DNA from 2 places in the Faecalibacterium hominis (ex Afrizal et al. 2022) genome. Region 1 is predicted to be linked to the other one. Evidence: riboswitches for the same ligand, from Rfam matches in the RefSeq annotation. Region 1 holds a riboswitch; the other holds the start of a gene.

Evidence for each region. A riboswitch is a leader RNA that binds a small molecule or an ion and turns the genes downstream of it on or off. The one in region 1 is predicted to bind cyclic di-GMP.
Region 2: linked by a shared signal. The riboswitch ahead of ACKXGA_RS03540 (CAP domain-containing protein) and the one ahead of ACKXGA_RS09090 (leucine-rich repeat protein) in region 1 are both predicted to bind cyclic di-GMP.

The regions. Positions count from the first base shown of each region.
Region 1 covers NZ_CP186860.1:1,856,761-1,864,992, reverse strand. Annotated here, with positions in the region: gene ACKXGA_RS09090 (leucine-rich repeat protein) at 4-2,139, opposite strand; cyclic di-GMP riboswitch class I at 2,341-2,417, opposite strand; gene ACKXGA_RS09085 (putative ABC transporter permease) at 2,660-3,709, opposite strand; gene trmB (tRNA (guanosine(46)-N7)-methyltransferase TrmB) at 3,711-4,463, opposite strand; gene ACKXGA_RS09075 (alanyl-tRNA editing protein) at 4,641-5,828, opposite strand; gene malQ (4-alpha-glucanotransferase) at 5,953-7,494, shown strand; gene ACKXGA_RS09065 (GGDEF domain-containing protein) at 7,689-8,232, shown strand, end outside.
Region 2 covers NZ_CP186860.1:719,599-727,830, reverse strand. Annotated here, with positions in the region: gene moaA (GTP 3',8-cyclase MoaA) at 1-471, shown strand, start outside; gene ACKXGA_RS03575 (molybdopterin-binding protein) at 476-1,408, shown strand; gene modA (molybdate ABC transporter substrate-binding protein) at 1,497-2,384, shown strand; gene modB (molybdate ABC transporter permease subunit) at 2,405-3,079, shown strand; gene ACKXGA_RS03560 (sulfate/molybdate ABC transporter ATP-binding protein) at 3,076-4,122, shown strand; gene bilQ (bilirubin utilization transcriptional regulator BilQ) at 4,246-4,671, shown strand; gene bilR (bilirubin reductase) at 4,673-5,800, shown strand; gene bilS (flavodoxin family protein BilS) at 5,828-6,331, shown strand; cyclic di-GMP riboswitch class I at 6,450-6,525, shown strand; cyclic di-GMP riboswitch class I at 6,651-6,726, shown strand; gene ACKXGA_RS03540 (CAP domain-containing protein) at 6,859-7,728, shown strand; gene ACKXGA_RS03535 (hypothetical protein) at 7,844-8,232, opposite strand, start outside.

The DNA of each region.
Region 1 (8,232 bases):
GCGTTAGTTGTTCTTGAGCTCCTGTGCCTTCTGCCATGCATTCAGCACATCGAGCTTGCTTACGGGATTGGCCGGGAAGAACTTCATCTCTTCCGGAGCCGTGCCCTCATCGTTCAGGTCAGGGATAAGCTCGTTTTCCATGGCCCAGCGGGCGGCGTGCTGCAGGTCCATATCCTGCTCTTCCTGCCCGACATCGGGGTAGAGCAGTTCGGATTCGGGCATGGGCTTGCCTGCATCCTCCCACAGCATCATGGCAAGGGCGCTGCGGTTGCTGGGGAAGTAGGGCAGAGCCATCAGCTTGCCTGCAAATTCAGCGCCCAGAGAATAGGCCTGATAGCCCAGCACTGCGGTACCCACAGCAGCAGTACCAATGATCGCGGCAGTGCCCAGCACATTGGGCCCATCATCTTCAATGGTGGCATCGCGGTACTGTGCGGCAATATCCACATCACTGCTCATGGTGTTCATGGTAAAGGTGATGGTCTCTGCCTTGTAATCCTGACCCAGCGGCAGAGAGAATTTGCCGGTGGACCAGATGTCAAACACCATGCCCTCAGGGATCAGGGTCTTGTCCAGCGTCACGGTCACTGTTGCGCCGTCCGGTACAGAGTAGGTCTTTTTGCCGGTGGTCTCGTCAGTGGTGACGGTCAGGGTATCGGTCACATCCTTGTCACCTTTTTTCACGGTAACAATGCCGCCGGTAACGGTCAGCGGGTGGCAGACTGCGGTATCGGTATCGTGGGTGTCGTCAGCGGCGGCATCACGGTACTTTGCAGAGACATTCACACCACTGCTCATGGTAAAGGTGATGCTTTCTGCCTTGTAGTCACCTGTGGGCAGGGAGAAATCACCGGTAGACCAGCTGTCAAACACCTTGTCCTTGGGCACTGCGGTCTGGTCCAGCGTCACGGTCACCTCTGCGCCGTCCGGTACAGAGTAGGTCTTTTTGCCGGTGGCTGCGTCAATGTTGCTGTTCAGCTTGCTGGTCACATCGCTGCCGTCGTATTTCACAGTAACAGTGCCGCCGGTCACGGTCAGCTGGTGGCAGTCCAGAGCATTGGGGTCGAACTTCCAACGGGCATAGAGGGTGATGTCCTTCGTAATTGCGGTTTCTTTCACATCAAACTTGCCATCTTCGGGCTTGCCATCTGGGGTGGTGTACCAGCCGATGAAATTGTAACCCGTACGGGTGGGATGATTGATGGCATCCAGATCGGTTTCCTCCAGATTGTTTGCCAAGGTCTCAGTGATTTTTTCGGTCTCATAAACCGGCACCTTATCGTAGGTCAGGTTGCCGCCCTTGGCATCAAAGGTCACATGGCAGAGGCAAAGAAGCTGGTGTCCGTTCTGTACAGCATCCCGCAGGTAATAATTATTTTTAAGCAGATCCTTTGCGTGGTCCTCGTCGTTGTTGTAGTAGATGACACATGCCGGACAATCATCCAGACGGGCTTCGAAAGTAGTCAATTCAGCAGGGAGTATAATGTATTTCAGACTGGAGCAATAGGCAAAGGTCCTATAAAAGGAAGGTGTACCACTGTACCCGGATTCAATTACTTTTACTTTTTTCGGGATGGTGATATTGCTCAGGCTGGAGCATCTAAAAAAGGCACCCCCGCCGATCGTCTCAACATTCTCACCTAACGAAAGCGTTGTAAGCTTACAGCAACCACCAAAGGCTATTAGTCCGATGGAAGTAACGCTTTGTGGAATGGTGACCTCCTCCAGAGCAAAGCATTCTTCAAAGGCATGATTGCCGATGGAAGTAACGCCTTGTGGAATGTCGACGGAGCGAATGTTGCGACCAATTTGGTACGAGTTGTGGAGGTAGGGAGAAGCATCCAAATAGCCGGAAAATGAATATGTTCCCAAACCGGTTACAGGGTAGCCGCCCAACTCTGAGGGTATGTGGATGTCGTAGGGGGCAGGGGTTTTCGCTGGATCAACAGGGCCACGAAAATCTGTGATGGTTGCAGTAGCACCGTCTGCATTTACCTTATACTCATACTTGTAACCGTCAACGATGGCTGTAAGTACAGTTGACGTGTCTGCTGCAAATGCCGTGACTGCCGACAGGGGCAGCATGGTGATCATCATGCAGACCGCAACCAATAAGCTGATCAAACGCTTGGGTTTCATAATTCTTTACTCCTTTTCCATAATTTTCCCCAAAAAACTCTCTCTATTTCAGCCAAAACAAAAAAGCGCCGCACCGGCCAAACGGCTGGTACAACGCTCTGAACCCTTGTAGACCCGCTGCGCGCTCGCTCTCCTGAAGGGAAGCCGACGCATCTTCACAAGGAGGTGCAAGGTTTCGTATTACCTTACCCGGAGAGAATAACGTGCGGCTGGCTGCCATATTACAGGCCCTTTTAGCTTTGCGTCGCAGCCTTTCGACTGGTTTGCCGATTCTTCAGTTTTTAGCGGGAATAGCATATTGCACAGGATAAAATACTCTTTTTTTTTTTTTGTCAATATGACGAAAATAGATTTGGAAGAGTGTACAAAAAAGGAGCGTACAATGTGGAAAACATAACGAAAACAAAAGCGTGCGGCAGCACAAGATCTGCCTGATTTTATGGAGAATGCAGTGCAGGAAAAATGCCCCTGACCGAAAGAAGCCGGTCAGGGGCATTTGGGGTTGCTGCAAAGGGCAGGGTCAGTGCTTGCGCTCGTACTTCAGGCGCTCCCGCAGCTCGTCCAGAGAGCGGTGCTTTTCGCCGTGGCGCAGCTTGGGGTAAGCGCGGAGCATACGGCCCTTGCCAAAGTACTTGGAGCTCCGGGTGCGGGCGCGCATCTCCTCGCTGCGGGCCTGCAGCTCCTCGGCCAGCTGTTCCAGTCGGAGCAGCTCTGCCGTGCGCTCTGCGGTGCCCTTGGCAGCCAGCTTGACGGCAGTGGCGGCCTCAGAGGCATTGAGCCGGGCCTCCTGGGAGGACTTGCGGGCAGCCTCCATGGCCTCGTCGGCCTTGGCGCGCAGGGCGGCAGCGGCATCCCGGGGGCTCAGTTTGGCGGCATTGTCCCGGGCCTCGGCAGCCGCCAGCTTGAGCTGCAGGCGGCTCTCGTCCATCTTCTGGTCCACATCCATGGCGGTGGTGCCCAGCAGCTCGGTCATGGCATCGGACACGGCGTGCATACTGTCGGCAACCTTTTCCAGGGCATCCAGCTCACGGGCCAGGTCAGAGGCCGCAAAGGCGGTCACCACCACGTCGGCGGCGTAGCAGGCGTACAGGATGCACATGAGGACAAAGCCCACCATCTGGGGGACCATCTCCACAAAACCCGCGATCACGGGGTGAACGGCCTTCATCACCACAACGGTGCCCACGCCCCACAAAAGGGAGAACTCCAGGCAGATATATCCGCCGATGTTGAAGGGGAAGTCGCTGTAATCCCACCACCGGGTGTGGTAGAGCTTGTAGAGCGCCCAGCCGCCCACCAGCTCCAGCACGCTGGGCAGGATCACGCCGCCGAGATAGAGCAGCAGCAGGTTGTCTGCCAGCGGCGAAAGGGTGAACAGCACAATGATCATGCCAAAGCCGTAGATGGGGCAGACCGGGCCGTTCAGAAAGCCGCGGTTCACCAGCTGGCCGGTGGAAACGGCGGCATAGATGACCTCCAGGCACCAGCCCAGGCAGGAGTAGATCAGGAAAAACGCCAGGATCTGATACAGCGAAAAGCCGCAGACCATGGTGTTGACAAAAAAGGACATCTTACTCCTCCTTTGCGGCGGCAGCGGCTTCCTCCGCAGCCTTCCTCTTTTTCAGGACCTTGGGCTCGATCCAGGTCACGGCGGCATCGCCGGGCAGCTTTCTGGCGATCAGGGCCTTGATCTTGATGCCCATCTCGGTGAACATCCCCTCGTGCTCGGTGCGGATGTTCCACTCCGGCTCGTTCTCGTGCAGGTCAAAGGTCTTCCAGGTGATCTCGTAGCCGGAAGCGGGGAAATACTCCAGGCTGTCGCGGAACAGGTCGTCGTCATCGGTCTTGAAGTAGATCTCGCCGCCGTCCTTCAGGAATTCGCGGTACTGGATGAGCTGGCGGGGATAGGTGAGCCGGTGCTTGTTGGAGGAAGCGTTCTTACTCCACGGGTTGCAGAAGTTGATATAGATGCGGCTGACGGTATCCTCGGCGGTGAGCACGCCCTTGATGCGCTCGATGTCGGTGCTCATGATCTTCACGTTGTCGATGGGGCGGCCTGCCTCGGTGTAAGCGGCCTCGATCTTGCGCTTGGCAAGGATCAGCACCTTGTCGGTGATGTCGATGCCCAGATAGTTGTTTTCCGGGTGGGCGCAGGCCAGCTGGGAGATAAAGCCGCCCTTGCCGCAGCCCAGCTCCAGCACAAAGGGCTGCTCCGGGCGGGCATACTGTGCGTGCCACTTGCCGCCCCAGATCAGGGGCTCGTGGACGTGGAAATCGGCGGCCATCAGCTCATCGTGGGCGTAGGGTTTGAAACGCATTCTCATAGTTTGTAATTCTCCTTAAAATTAACGTGGCTCGCCCTCTCCGTCTTTGCTTCGCAAATCCACCTCTCCCAAAGGGAGAGGCCTTGGCAGTGCGGAAAACTTACCGGTTTTGCCAAGGGCTCCCCCTTCGGGGGAGCTGGCAAAGCCGTAAGGCTTTGACTGAGAGGGTGAGGATGCTTACAATTTCGTCTTTCTCAAAAATTCTTTCACTTGTTCCGGCTCTGCGGCGCAGCTTCCCTGACAGATGCCGGGTTTGCCGCCGCCGCGGCCATTGAGGGCGGCGTTCAGGGCTTTGGTCAGGGCGCGGACATCACCGCCCGCCTGGGCGATACAGTAGCCGGTGCCCTTTTCGTTGGGGGTCAGGGCCGCGCACAGGCCGGTGGTGGCCTCGCTCAGGCGGCTAGCCAGCCGGTGCAGGCCGTCCGGGTCCAGCCCCGGCACGATGCGGATGGCATCCGCACCGGGCGTTACCTGCGCGGCCAGCGCGTCAAAGAGCTGGCTGCACAGCCCGAAGTGGGTGAATTTCAGGGCGGTGTACTCGTCATACACCCGGTGCACTGCGTTGGCCGTCTCGCTGGCCTTGGCGCTGAGCAGGGCACCGATCTCTGCCTGCCGTGCCCGCATGGCCTGCGCGGCTTCCAGCGCGCGTCCGCCGCAGACGATGCTCAGGCGCACGCCGCCCTTATAGTTTTCGGCGGCCAGGATCTTGATCTGGCCCACCGCGCCGGTAAAGGCGGTGTGGGTGCCGCAGCAGGCACAGACATCCGCCCCGGGGATGGTCACGATCCGCACCTGCCCCTCGATCTCCTTTTTGGAGCGGTAGGTCAGGGCGGCCAGCTCTTCCCGGGTGGGGTAGGTGATGCTCACCGGTACATTCTCCCAGATGATACGGTTGGCGGCAGTCTCGGCCGCTTTCAGCCCCTCGGCGGAGATGGGGATGTTCGTGTCCATCCGCACGGCATCGGAGCCGATGTGGAAGCCCACGTTCTCGGCCCCGAACATGCTGTGCAGGATGCCGGAGAGGATGTGCTCGCCGGTGTGCTGCTGCATCTTATCGAACCGCCATGCCCAGTCGATGGCCTGTGCCGCTTCGGCCCCGGGCACCGCCCCGGCGGGCAGGGAAGTGACCATGTGCCAGATGACACCCGCCTGCTCGTGGACATCGGTGACGGTCAGCACCGTGCCGTCGGCAAGGGTCAGGGTGCCCCGGTCGGCAGGCTGGCCGCCGCCCTCGGGGTAAAACACCGTGCCGTCCAGCGCGATGCGCCCGCCGCCGGTCCGGCTGTCCGGCTCTGCGGCTAAAATATGCCCCACCGCCTCCCGGCGGTAGGCATCGTGTTCATAGTATTTTTCGGTTGGCTGCATAAGCACCTCCTAATATAAAAACAAGTATACCACGTTTTTTGCCTGTGGAAAATAGTCTGCAGTTATGTTATGATAGAAAACAGACAAGCCCCAGCAAAAAGTTTGAGACGAGGAAGGATTTACAATGCGTGAAAGTGGTATTCTGATGCCGGTGTCCAGCCTGCCCGGCCCCTACGGGATCGGCTGCTTTGGCAAAAAGGCAGAAAAATTTGTGGATTTCCTTGCGGCGGCAGGCCAGAAGATCTGGCAGATCCTGCCCCTGAGCCCCACGGGCTATGGGGACAGCCCCTACCAGAGCTGCTCTGCCTTTGCGGGCAACCCCTATTTCATTGATCTGGATGCTCTGAAAGCCGAGGGGCTGCTGACAGCTGCCCAGCTCAAGGCCGAGCCTTGGGGCAAGGACCCGCTGAACGTGGATTACGGCACCCTGTACACCAGCCGCTACAAGATCCTGCGCGCCGCCTACGCCGCCTGGCGCAGGCAGTGTGCAGGCCAGCACGGCTGTGCCCATTACTATCCGGATGCGTACTATGCCTTCACGCTGGAAAACGAGGGCTGGCTGGAGGATTATGCCCTCTACATGGCCCTCAAGACCGCCAACGGCATGAAGAGCTGGACCGAGTGGCCCCGGGAGTACCGCAAGCGGGAGCCGCAGGCGCTGGAAACTTTTAAGGCAGAGAACGAGGAAGAGATCGGCTTCTGGAAGTTTCTGCAGTACGAGTTCAGCATCCAGTGGAAGAAGCTGAAAGCCTACGCCAACGCCAACAACGTGCAGATCCTGGGCGATATCCCCATCTATGTCTCGGCAGATTCCGTGGATGCCTGGGTGGGCGGCCCGCTGTTTGAGCTGGATGCAGACGGCGGCTTTGCCCGGGTGGCAGGCTGCCCGCCGGATTACTTCTCGGCAGAAGGCCAGCTCTGGGGCAACCCGCTGTACAACTGGCCCTACCATAAGCAGACCGGATATGCCTGGTGGATCCAGCGTGTCCGCCATGCGCTGGGCATCTATGACCTGCTCCGCATCGACCACTTCCGCGGTTTCGACACCTACTGGGCCATCCCGGCAGACAGCACTACCGCCAAGACCGGCAAGTGGGAGACCGGCCCCCGGATGGAGCTGTTCAACGCGCTGGAAGGTGCGCTGGGCAAGCTGCCCATCATCGCCGAGGATCTGGGTGAGCTGTTCCCCAGTGTGCGGGAGCTGCTGGCAGACAGCACCTTCCCGGGCATGAAGGTGCTGCAGTTCGCGTTCGGCGGCGGGGACAGCGAGTACCTGCCCCACAACCACGTCAAGAACAGCGTGGTCTACCCCGGCACCCATGACAACACGACGCTGACCGCCTGGTGGGACGAGAGCGCATCGGCCAAGGAGAAGGCTGTGGCCGCCGCCTACCTGCATCTGACCGGCTATCAGCCCACCGCAAAGGAGGTGGCCGCTGTCAAAACAGAGGCGGCCCGCACCGCGCTGCTCCGGGCTGCGCTGGGCTCTGTGGCCGACCGTGCCATCATCCCCATGGCCGACTGGCTGGGCCTGGGCGAGGAAGCCCACCTGAACAGCCCCGGCAAGCTGGGCGGAAACTGGAGCTGGCGCGCCGCCGATGGGTTCGACACTGCCGCGCTGGCCAAGCGCATTCTGGCGGAGTGCGCCGTGTACTGCCGTACATAACCGGGCCGGAAACCCGGAGTGTGTTTAGCAGTTTGACGAAAATGTAAAAAATTACGTTAAAGTTTGTGCGTTTTGCTGGAAACGCCTGGCACAAGATGGTATAATTCCGGTAATGGGGCTGCGCTTTCAGCGGCCGTGTGGCAAAGCTGTGCCGGAAGGGAGAGAGTCCGGCACCGGATAATGGGGAAAAACGCATGAAAAAAGAATGGACGGAACAGGATCTGCGCGCCTTTGCAGAAAACGCACAGACCGCCTTTGAGGACGTGACCCTGACGGAAGCCGATGAGGAGGCTGCGGACACCTGGCAGGACGATGGCCTGCAGGTGGATTATGTCCTGCGCAATGGGCAGGTGGACTGCGTGCTGCGCCGCCTGATCGAGGCGGACGGCAAGCTCTGGCAGCTGCAGATGACGGCTCCGCTGGCGGGCAGCGACCTGCCGGAGGATCGGATGACCGCGCGGGAGCGGGAGCTCTGCCGGGACGATATGAATCACGATTTCCTGACCGGCGTGTTCAACCGCCGCTATTTTGAAACGGAGTTCTGCACCCGGCTGGATGAGTGGACGGATGCTCACCGCTGTGCTTCGCTGGCGCTGGTGGCGCTGGACGATGAGGACGGGATGCGCACCCGGCAGGGCGATGCCGTGATGAACCAGCTGGTCTGTTTTGTGGCCAACCAGTGGAAAAAGTACTACGACCGCCCTGCAGAGCGGGTGGTCTGCCGCCTGACGGACACGC
Region 2 (8,232 bases), 1.1 Mb from region 1:
GCCGCTCTGGCAGAGGACAAGCCCCTGCAGGTGCGGTTCATCGAGATGATGCCCATCGGATACGGGGCAGCCATGCCCTGTATCTCCGGTCCGGAACTGCTGGCCCGCTTCCGCAGGCGCTGGCCGGAGCTGGCCCCGCTGCCCGGGGCAGCGTGTGCCGCGCTGGGCGATGGCCCGGCGGTCTATTACACTGTGCCGGGCTGGAAAGGGGACATCGGCTTCATCGCCGCTGTCCACGGCAAGTTCTGTGCCTCCTGCAACCGGGTGCGGTTGACCAGTCAGGGCTTTCTGCGCCCCTGCCTTGCCAGTGAGGCCGGATGTGACCTGAAAGCCCTGCTGCGCAGTGGCACGTCTGACGAAGAGCTGCTGACTGCCATCCGTACCACCATCTGGAAAAAGCCCCAGGAACATCATTTTGAATTGAAACAGGACATCCCCGCGACCAGGGGCATGTACCGAATTGGAGGATAAATCTATGGGAAAACTTCTGGCGATCTGCACCAGCCCCCAGCGGGGCACGGTCAAGACTGAAGTGGAAAGTGCACGCCTGACCCCGGAATGGGGCATTGAGACCGATGCCCACGGCGGGAACTGGCACCGTCAGGTCAGCCTGCTGAGTGCCGAAAAGATCGAGAACTTCCGCAAAAAGATCTGGGTGGACTACGGTGCCTTTGGCGAGAATCTAGTGGTGGAGGGCTACGATTTCCGCAATCTGCCCGTGACCAGCCGCTTTGCCATCGGGGACGTGGTGCTGGAAATGACCCAGATCGGCAAAGAGTGCCACAACGACTGCGTCATCAAGCAGAAGACCGGCGAGTGCATCATGCCCCGGGAGGGCGTGTTTGCCCGGGTGCTGCAGGGCGGCGAGATCCATGTGGGGGATGAGGTGACCCTGCTGCCCCCGCCGGAGAATCCGCCCCTGCGCGCTGCCGTCATCACCCTTTCCGACAAGGGCAGCCGGGGTGAGCGGGAGGACAAGAGCGGCCCCCTGATCGTGGAGATGCTCACCGCTGCAGGCTATCAGGTGGAGGAGACCATGATCCTGCCTGATGAGGCAAAGGCCCTGAAGGCACAGCTCATCCGGCTGGCCGATGGCCGTCAGGTCAACCTGATCCTGACCACCGGCGGCACCGGCTTTGCCCCCCGGGATATCACCCCGGAAGCCACCTATGCCGTAGCGGACCGCAACGCCCCCGGCATTGCTGAGGCTATGCGTTACCACAGCCTGAGCATCACCCCGCGCGGGATGCTCAGCCGCGCCGCCAGTGTGCTGCGGGGCAAGACCCTCATCGTCAACCTGCCCGGCAGCCCCAAGGCCGTGAAGGAGAATCTGGAGTACATCCTGCCCAGCCTGGAGCACGGGGTACGCATTGCCGCCAGGCTGGACGGAGAGTGCGCCCGCAAATAAGTCTGTTTCACCGCCGCGGCGCTGCTTTTGGTGCCGGGCGTAAAAATAAAAGTACAACAAAAGCATACCCACTGTAAGGAGCAAGACTATGAAAACTATGATCTCCCGCCGCGGCTTCCTGTGCGCTGCCGGCATCGCATCCGCATCTGCTGTTCTGACCGCCTGCGGCGGCTCCTCCAGCAGCACTGCATCTGCCACCGCATCCTCCGCTGCCGCCTCCTCTGAGGCTGCCTCCGGCGAGAGCATGGAGCTGATCGTTTTTGCTGCCGCCTCCCTGACCGAGACCCTGAACGCCATTGCCGAGACCTACTCCGCAGAGAACCCCGGCGTGACCTTCAGCTTCAACTTTGACTCTTCCGGAACCCTCAAGACCCAGATCCAGGAGGGTGCGGACTGCGACCTGTTCATCTCTGCCGGTCAGAAGCAGATGAACCAGCTGGACAGCACCGCTTCCGCTGAGGGGAACACCGAGGGCCTGGACTTTGTGGATGCCGAAAGCCGTGTGGATCTGCTGGAGAACAAGGTCGTGCTCTGTGTACCCGAGGGCAGCGACAAGGGGATCGACAGCTTCGACAGCCTGGCTGAGCACCTGAAGGCAGAGGATATCCTGTTCTGCATGGGCAACAGCGATGTGCCCGTGGGTCAGTACACCCAGAAGATCCTGGCTTACTATGATCTGGATGAGGCAGCTCTGGCTGCTGCCGGTGTCATCACCTACGGTTCCAACGTCAAGGAAGTCACCACCCAGGTCAGCGAGGCCAGCGTGGATGCCGGTGTCGTTTACTGCACCGATGCGTACAGCGCCGGTCTGACCCCCGTGGACGAGGCCGCCAAGGAAATGTGCGGCCAGGTCATCTACCCCGCCGCTGTGATGAAGAACGCCCTCCATGCCGAGGCTGCCAAGGAGTTCCTGGCTTACCTGCGCACCGACAAGGCTGCGACCGTGTTCGAGAGCGTCGGTTTCACCGCACTGTAAGCATCCGCTGGGGGGATGATATGGACTGGTATCCCTTATGGAACAGCCTGCGCATTGCGCTGATCAGCTGCGCGGCGGTGTTCTTTTTAGGCATCTTTGCGGCCTACTACATTGCAAAGCTCCCGCGCGTGCTCAAAGGCGTGCTGGATGTGGTGCTCACCCTGCCCATGGTGCTGCCGCCCACGGTCGTGGGATATTTCCTGCTGCTGCTGTTCGGCGCAAAAAGGCCGCTGGGCATCTTTTTCATGGAACATTTCGGTGTGAAGCTGGTGATGAACTGGTACAGCGCCATCTTTGCTTCCATCGTGGTGGCCTTTCCGCTGATGTACCGCACGGCCCGCGGCGCCTTTGAGAGTTTTGACGAAACGCTGGCCTGGTCGGCACAGACGCTGGGACTTTCCAACACCTGGATCTTCTGGCGGGTGCGGATGCCCTGCTGCCGTCAGGGCATTCTGGCCGGTACGGTGCTAGCCTTTGCCCGTGCGCTGGGCGAATATGGTGCCACCAGCATGATCGCAGGCTACACGCCGGGCAAGACGGCCACCATTGCAACCACGGTCTACCAGCTCTGGCGCACCAACGATGAAGCCGGGGCCATGCAGTGGGTGCTGGTGGATATCGTTATCTCGGCGGTGGTGCTGCTGGCAGTGAACCTGCTGGAACGCAGGCAGAAGCAGGGAGGAAAGCGCACATGAGCCTGGAAGTAAATGTGACCAAGCGGTTTGATGGCTTTACTCTCCACGCTGCGTTCACGGCAGGGGACACTGCTACCGCCCTTCTGGGTGCGTCCGGCTGCGGCAAAAGCATGACCCTGCGCTGCATTGCAGGCATCGTCCGGCCAGACGAGGGGCGCATCGTGCTGGATGGCCGGGTGCTGTTCGACAGCGCTCAGGGCATCGACCTGCCGCCCCAGCAGCGCAATGTGGGTCTGCTGTTCCAGAACTACGCCCTGTTCCCCAACATGACCGTGGAACAGAACATCCTCAGCGCACTGAAAAAGGAAAAGGACCCTGCCGCCCGCAGGGCCGCCTGTGCCGAGGCATTGCGTGCCATGCGGCTGGAAGAACTGGCCAAGCGCCTGCCCGGCGCGCTTTCAGGCGGGCAGCAGCAGCGTGCCGCCTTGGCCCGCATCCTGGCGGCCAAACCCCGCATCCTGATGCTGGACGAGCCATTCAGCGCGCTGGACAGCTACCTGCGCGAGGAGGTAGAGGGGGAAGTGGGCAGCCTGCTGGCCGGGTTTGCGGGCACGGCCCTGCTGGTGACCCACAACCGGGACGAGGCCTACCGCCTGTGCAGGGAGATGATCGTAATGGACAGCGGCGACGTGCTCCGGGCGGGCACGACCAAGGAGGTCTTTGCCGACCCCCGCACCCGTGCTGCCGCCCGCCTGACCGGCTGCAAGAACATTCTGCCCTGCACCCGGGTGGGGGAGCATACCGTTCATCTGGCGGGCTGGGAACAGCCGCTGACCGTGGCTCTGCCGGTGCCCGAGGGCTGCTGTGCCGTGGGCATCCGCGCCCATGATTTTGCGCCCTGCGCTCCCGGCACCCCCAACAGCCTGCCGGTGCAGGCTGTCTCCACCAGTGAGAATCCCTTTGACTGGAACATGATCTTCACCCTGCCCGGCGGTGAGGCCCGCCTGTGGTGGAAGGTGTCCAAGGAGACAATGGCGGCCCCGCCGCCAAAAGCACCCGCCTGCCTGGCTGCCGCCCCGGAAAATATCATGCCGCTGGTCTGAGGCAAAAAAATCGCTCTCTCCCTGCTCCCGAAACAGAAATACGGAGCAGGGAGAATTTTTTTGAAAAAAGTACTTGACTTTATCAAGTAATGCGATTATACTAGACCTTGTCAAGTAAAGGGGATGCAAAGAGTGATCCAATCGACCATATCCTTCTACGCGATGGAGTTTTACAAGCAGTTCGCAGCCTACACCACCCAGCAGCTGCAGGAGTTTGGCCTGAGCTTTGGCATGATGTATTTTGTGATCTACGTGGGCAAACATCCCGGCTGCACCCCGGCTGAGATGACCAAAAACCTGCACCTGGACTGGGGCCACTGCCAGCGCAGCGTGATCAAGCTGGTGGAAGATGGCTTTATGACCCGGGAAAAGCAGGGCCGCAGTTATCATTTGGGGCTGACCCCGGCGGGTGAGAGAGCATTCCGGACCTGCCACCAGGTATTTTTCGATTGGGATGCACAAAATTTGAGCGGGCTGACCGAAGAGGAACAGCACCAGCTCCTGAGCCTGCTGCAAAAGGCAGCACGGACGAGAAAAGAGAGTGTGTAACATGTACGACACCATCCTGAGCCCCATTGATTACGGTGGAATGCAGCTGAAGAACCGCATCATCTTTGCTCCCACCACCTTCGGCCTTTCGGACGAGGAATATCTGGCGGAGATGGAGCGGCTGGCCAAGGGCGGCTGCGCCATGATCATCATCGGCGATGTGCCGGTGGCCAAGAGCCGGTTTGAGAAGTCCCTGTTTGACAAAAAGGGCTTTGCCTTCTATCAGCAGATCTGCGAGACTGCCCACAAGTACGGCTGCAAGGTCTGCGCCCAACTCCACCAGACCGATACCGACATGATGTCCATCGTCAAGTGCATCCCGGGGATGCTGATGAAAAAGATCACCCCCGACCAGCTGCGGGAGCGGATGAACGATGCCGTGGGCCCCTACATCACCAAGATGTCCCAGAAAAAGATCCATCAGATCATCGCGGGCTTTGGCAAGGCTGCTGTGCTGGCAAAGCAGGCGGGCTTTGACATGGTGCAGGTGCACGGCGACCGGATGTGCGGCAGCTTCTCTTCCGCCATCTTCAACCACCGCACCGATGAATACGGCGGCAGTGCCGAGCGCCGCGCCCGCTTTGCCGTGGAAGCTGTCAAGGCAGTGCACGCCGCTGTGCCCGGCATGGCCATTGACTACAAGCTGGCTGTCCGGCAGGAGAACCCCCATTACGGCAACGCCGGTGTGGTGGAGGAGGAACTGGCCGTGTTCGTGCCCCTGCTGGTGCAGGCAGGCGTGACCAGCTTCCATGTGACACTGGCCAACCACTCTGCGCTGGAAAACACCATCCCGCCGGCCAGCCACCCCGAGTTCAAGGAGAACGGCTGCTTCCTCAAGTTCTGCGATGAGGTGCGCCGGTATACCAGCGTGCCGCTCTGCGGTGTGGGCGGCCTGAACGACCCCGATTTTGTGGAGCAGCAGCTTGCCAGCGGCCGCATCCAGTGTGCGGCAATGTGCCGCCAGCTGCTGGCCGACCCCAACTGGGTCAACAAACTGCAGAGCGGCAATGCGGCAAAGATCCACCGCTGTGTCCGCTGCAACAAGAAGTGCCTGGGCGGCCTGATCGCCCATCAGGGCACCCGCTGTATCTATGATGCCCTGAACGCAAAAGAACAGGGCAGCATCTGATATCAAAGAGAACAAAGGAGAATGACCATGAGCTACGCCATCGTTTTCAGCAGCAAGACCGGCAACACCCGCCTGCTGGCCGACACCCTTCGCGCAAGCTTGCCCCAGAATGAGTGCACCTACTTCGGAGCACCGGCCCCGGAGGCACTGGAGGCTGAGACCCTTTACATCGGCTTCTGGACGGACAAGGGCCATGCCGATGACACCCTCACCGCCTTTTTGCAGACCCTGAAGGGGAAGCAGGTCTTTTTGTTCGGCACCGCAGGCTTTGGCGGCAGTGCGGAATATTTCGAGCAGATCCTGGCGGCGGTGCAGAAATCGCTGGATGAGAGCAACACGGTCATTGGAACCTATATGTGCCAGGGCAAGATGCCCATGACCGTGCGCCAGCAGTACGAAAAGATGCTGCAGCAGCCCAACCATGCGCCCAATCTCGAAATGCTGATCGAGAATTTTGACAAGGCGCTGGCCCACCCGGATGCCGCAGACCTCGACCAGCTGCGCAAAAAGGCGGCAGAGGTGCAGGCATAACGGAAAAACTCTTCAAAAAAGCAGATTTTTTGAGAAAGCTGCTCCAAACAGTTGACAGGTTCTGCCCGATGTGATAGGATAATGTCGAGGAAATGGAAACGGCTCCTCAAGGTGAATTGAATATTCTCGGCAAAACAGTCGAAAGGCTGTGACGCAAAGCTACAGGGCCTGTAAAATGGCAGCCAGCTGCTTCTCAAAGAAATCTTTCTTTGGGCGACCTGCTTAGAATTTCTAGGTGTTGTTTTGCTGAGTGTATTGCAGAACAACACCTTTTTTCGTTCTCAAATTTCTTCCCAAAAGAAGAAAGGCACGCAAAACTGAATATCCTCGGCAAAGCAGTCGAAAGGCTGTGACGCAAAGCTATAGGGCCTGTAAAATGGCAGCCAGTTGCTTCTCATCACCTGAGGGTCTCCACAGCGGAGATTGGGTGTTGAGTGACCTTCATCTGAAGCATCAGGTGTCGATTGCCGAGTATACCAGCAATCGACACCTTTTTTCATGGGGCAACACAAAAGAGGTTCAACACCATGCGTAACGCTTCGATGAAAGTCCTGAAGAATCTGGTCTGCTGCGCCGCATTCATCTGCCTGATGTTTGTTCTGGCAATGCCCGCACACGCAGCTTCCAAGGCCGATGAGCTGCTGCAGCTCGTCAACGCAGAGCGTGCACAGGCCGGTGTGGCTCCTCTGAGCATGGGCAGCAGCGCACTGAATGCTGCCGCACAGGCTCGTGCAGAAGAACTTACCGTCAATTACTCCTACAACCGCCCCAATGGCAGCCGCGAGTTCACCATCCTGCCGGAGTACGGTGTGGATGATGTTTCCGTGGGTGAGAACTACTGGGCAGCTGCTGAGAATGCTTCGGACGTGGTCGCCGCCTGGAATCGCTACGATTTCTTCAAGGAGCGGATGCTGGACAAGGATGCCACCTCCGTTGGCGTTGGCTACTACGAGGGCGGCGAGTACGGCAATTACTGGGTGATGATCTTTACCTACGCCCGCGGCACCAGCGAGAACGGTTTCGCACAGGAAGTGCTGGCGCTGGTCAACGCTGAGCGTGCAAAGGAAAATCTGGCACCTCTGGCCATGGGCGATGCCAAGCTGCAGGCTGCCGCCGATGAGCGCGCAAAGGAAGTGGCAAAGGTCGCTTCCCACACCCGCCCCGATGGCACCAACTGCTTCACCGTGCTGAAAGAGTACGGTGTGTCTGATACCGCCACCGGCGAGAATGCCGCCTGGGGCGAGACCACGCCCGAAAAGGTCGTTGCAGACTGGATGGCTTCGGAAGGCCACCGTGTCAATATCATGGACCCCGCCGCCAAGTATATGTGCCTTGGCTACAACTACGATGCCAATTCTCAGTGGGGCCACAACTGGATCCAGATCTTCGCAAAGTAAGCGGATGACTTCCATTGAGCGTTGTACGATGAAATAGAACAGAGCAAAAAGAGATGCACCCCGCCTTCCTGAAACCGGTTCAGGGAGCTGGGTGCATCTCTTTTGTTTTTTTTTTTTATTCTGCAGCCATCTCGGCTGCATCCTCGGGGCTGAAATCGCCCAGGGGCAGGATGAGCCGGCCCAGCGTCTCCTGCGGCAGGGCGGCAAGCCGGGCACTCTCGTCCGCAATTTCGGCAGGGCAGAGGACGTGCACGCCGTCCGCACCGGTCTCTACCCGGGCGCGGTGGCCGGTGGCAATGTACTGGATGCCCAGCCGGTCAGCCGCCGCCAGCAGGGCGGGGAAGCGCAGGTCGGCCGGGGCAGCGGTCTCCTCAGCCAGCTGGCTGGCCAGTTCGCTGGCATTCAGGGTGATGCACTCGATGCCCAGAGCCTTGGCGGCTTCCTTGGCGGCATCCACAACGGGGTCATCGGTGCACAGACGCACCACAGCGCCCATCACCGCAA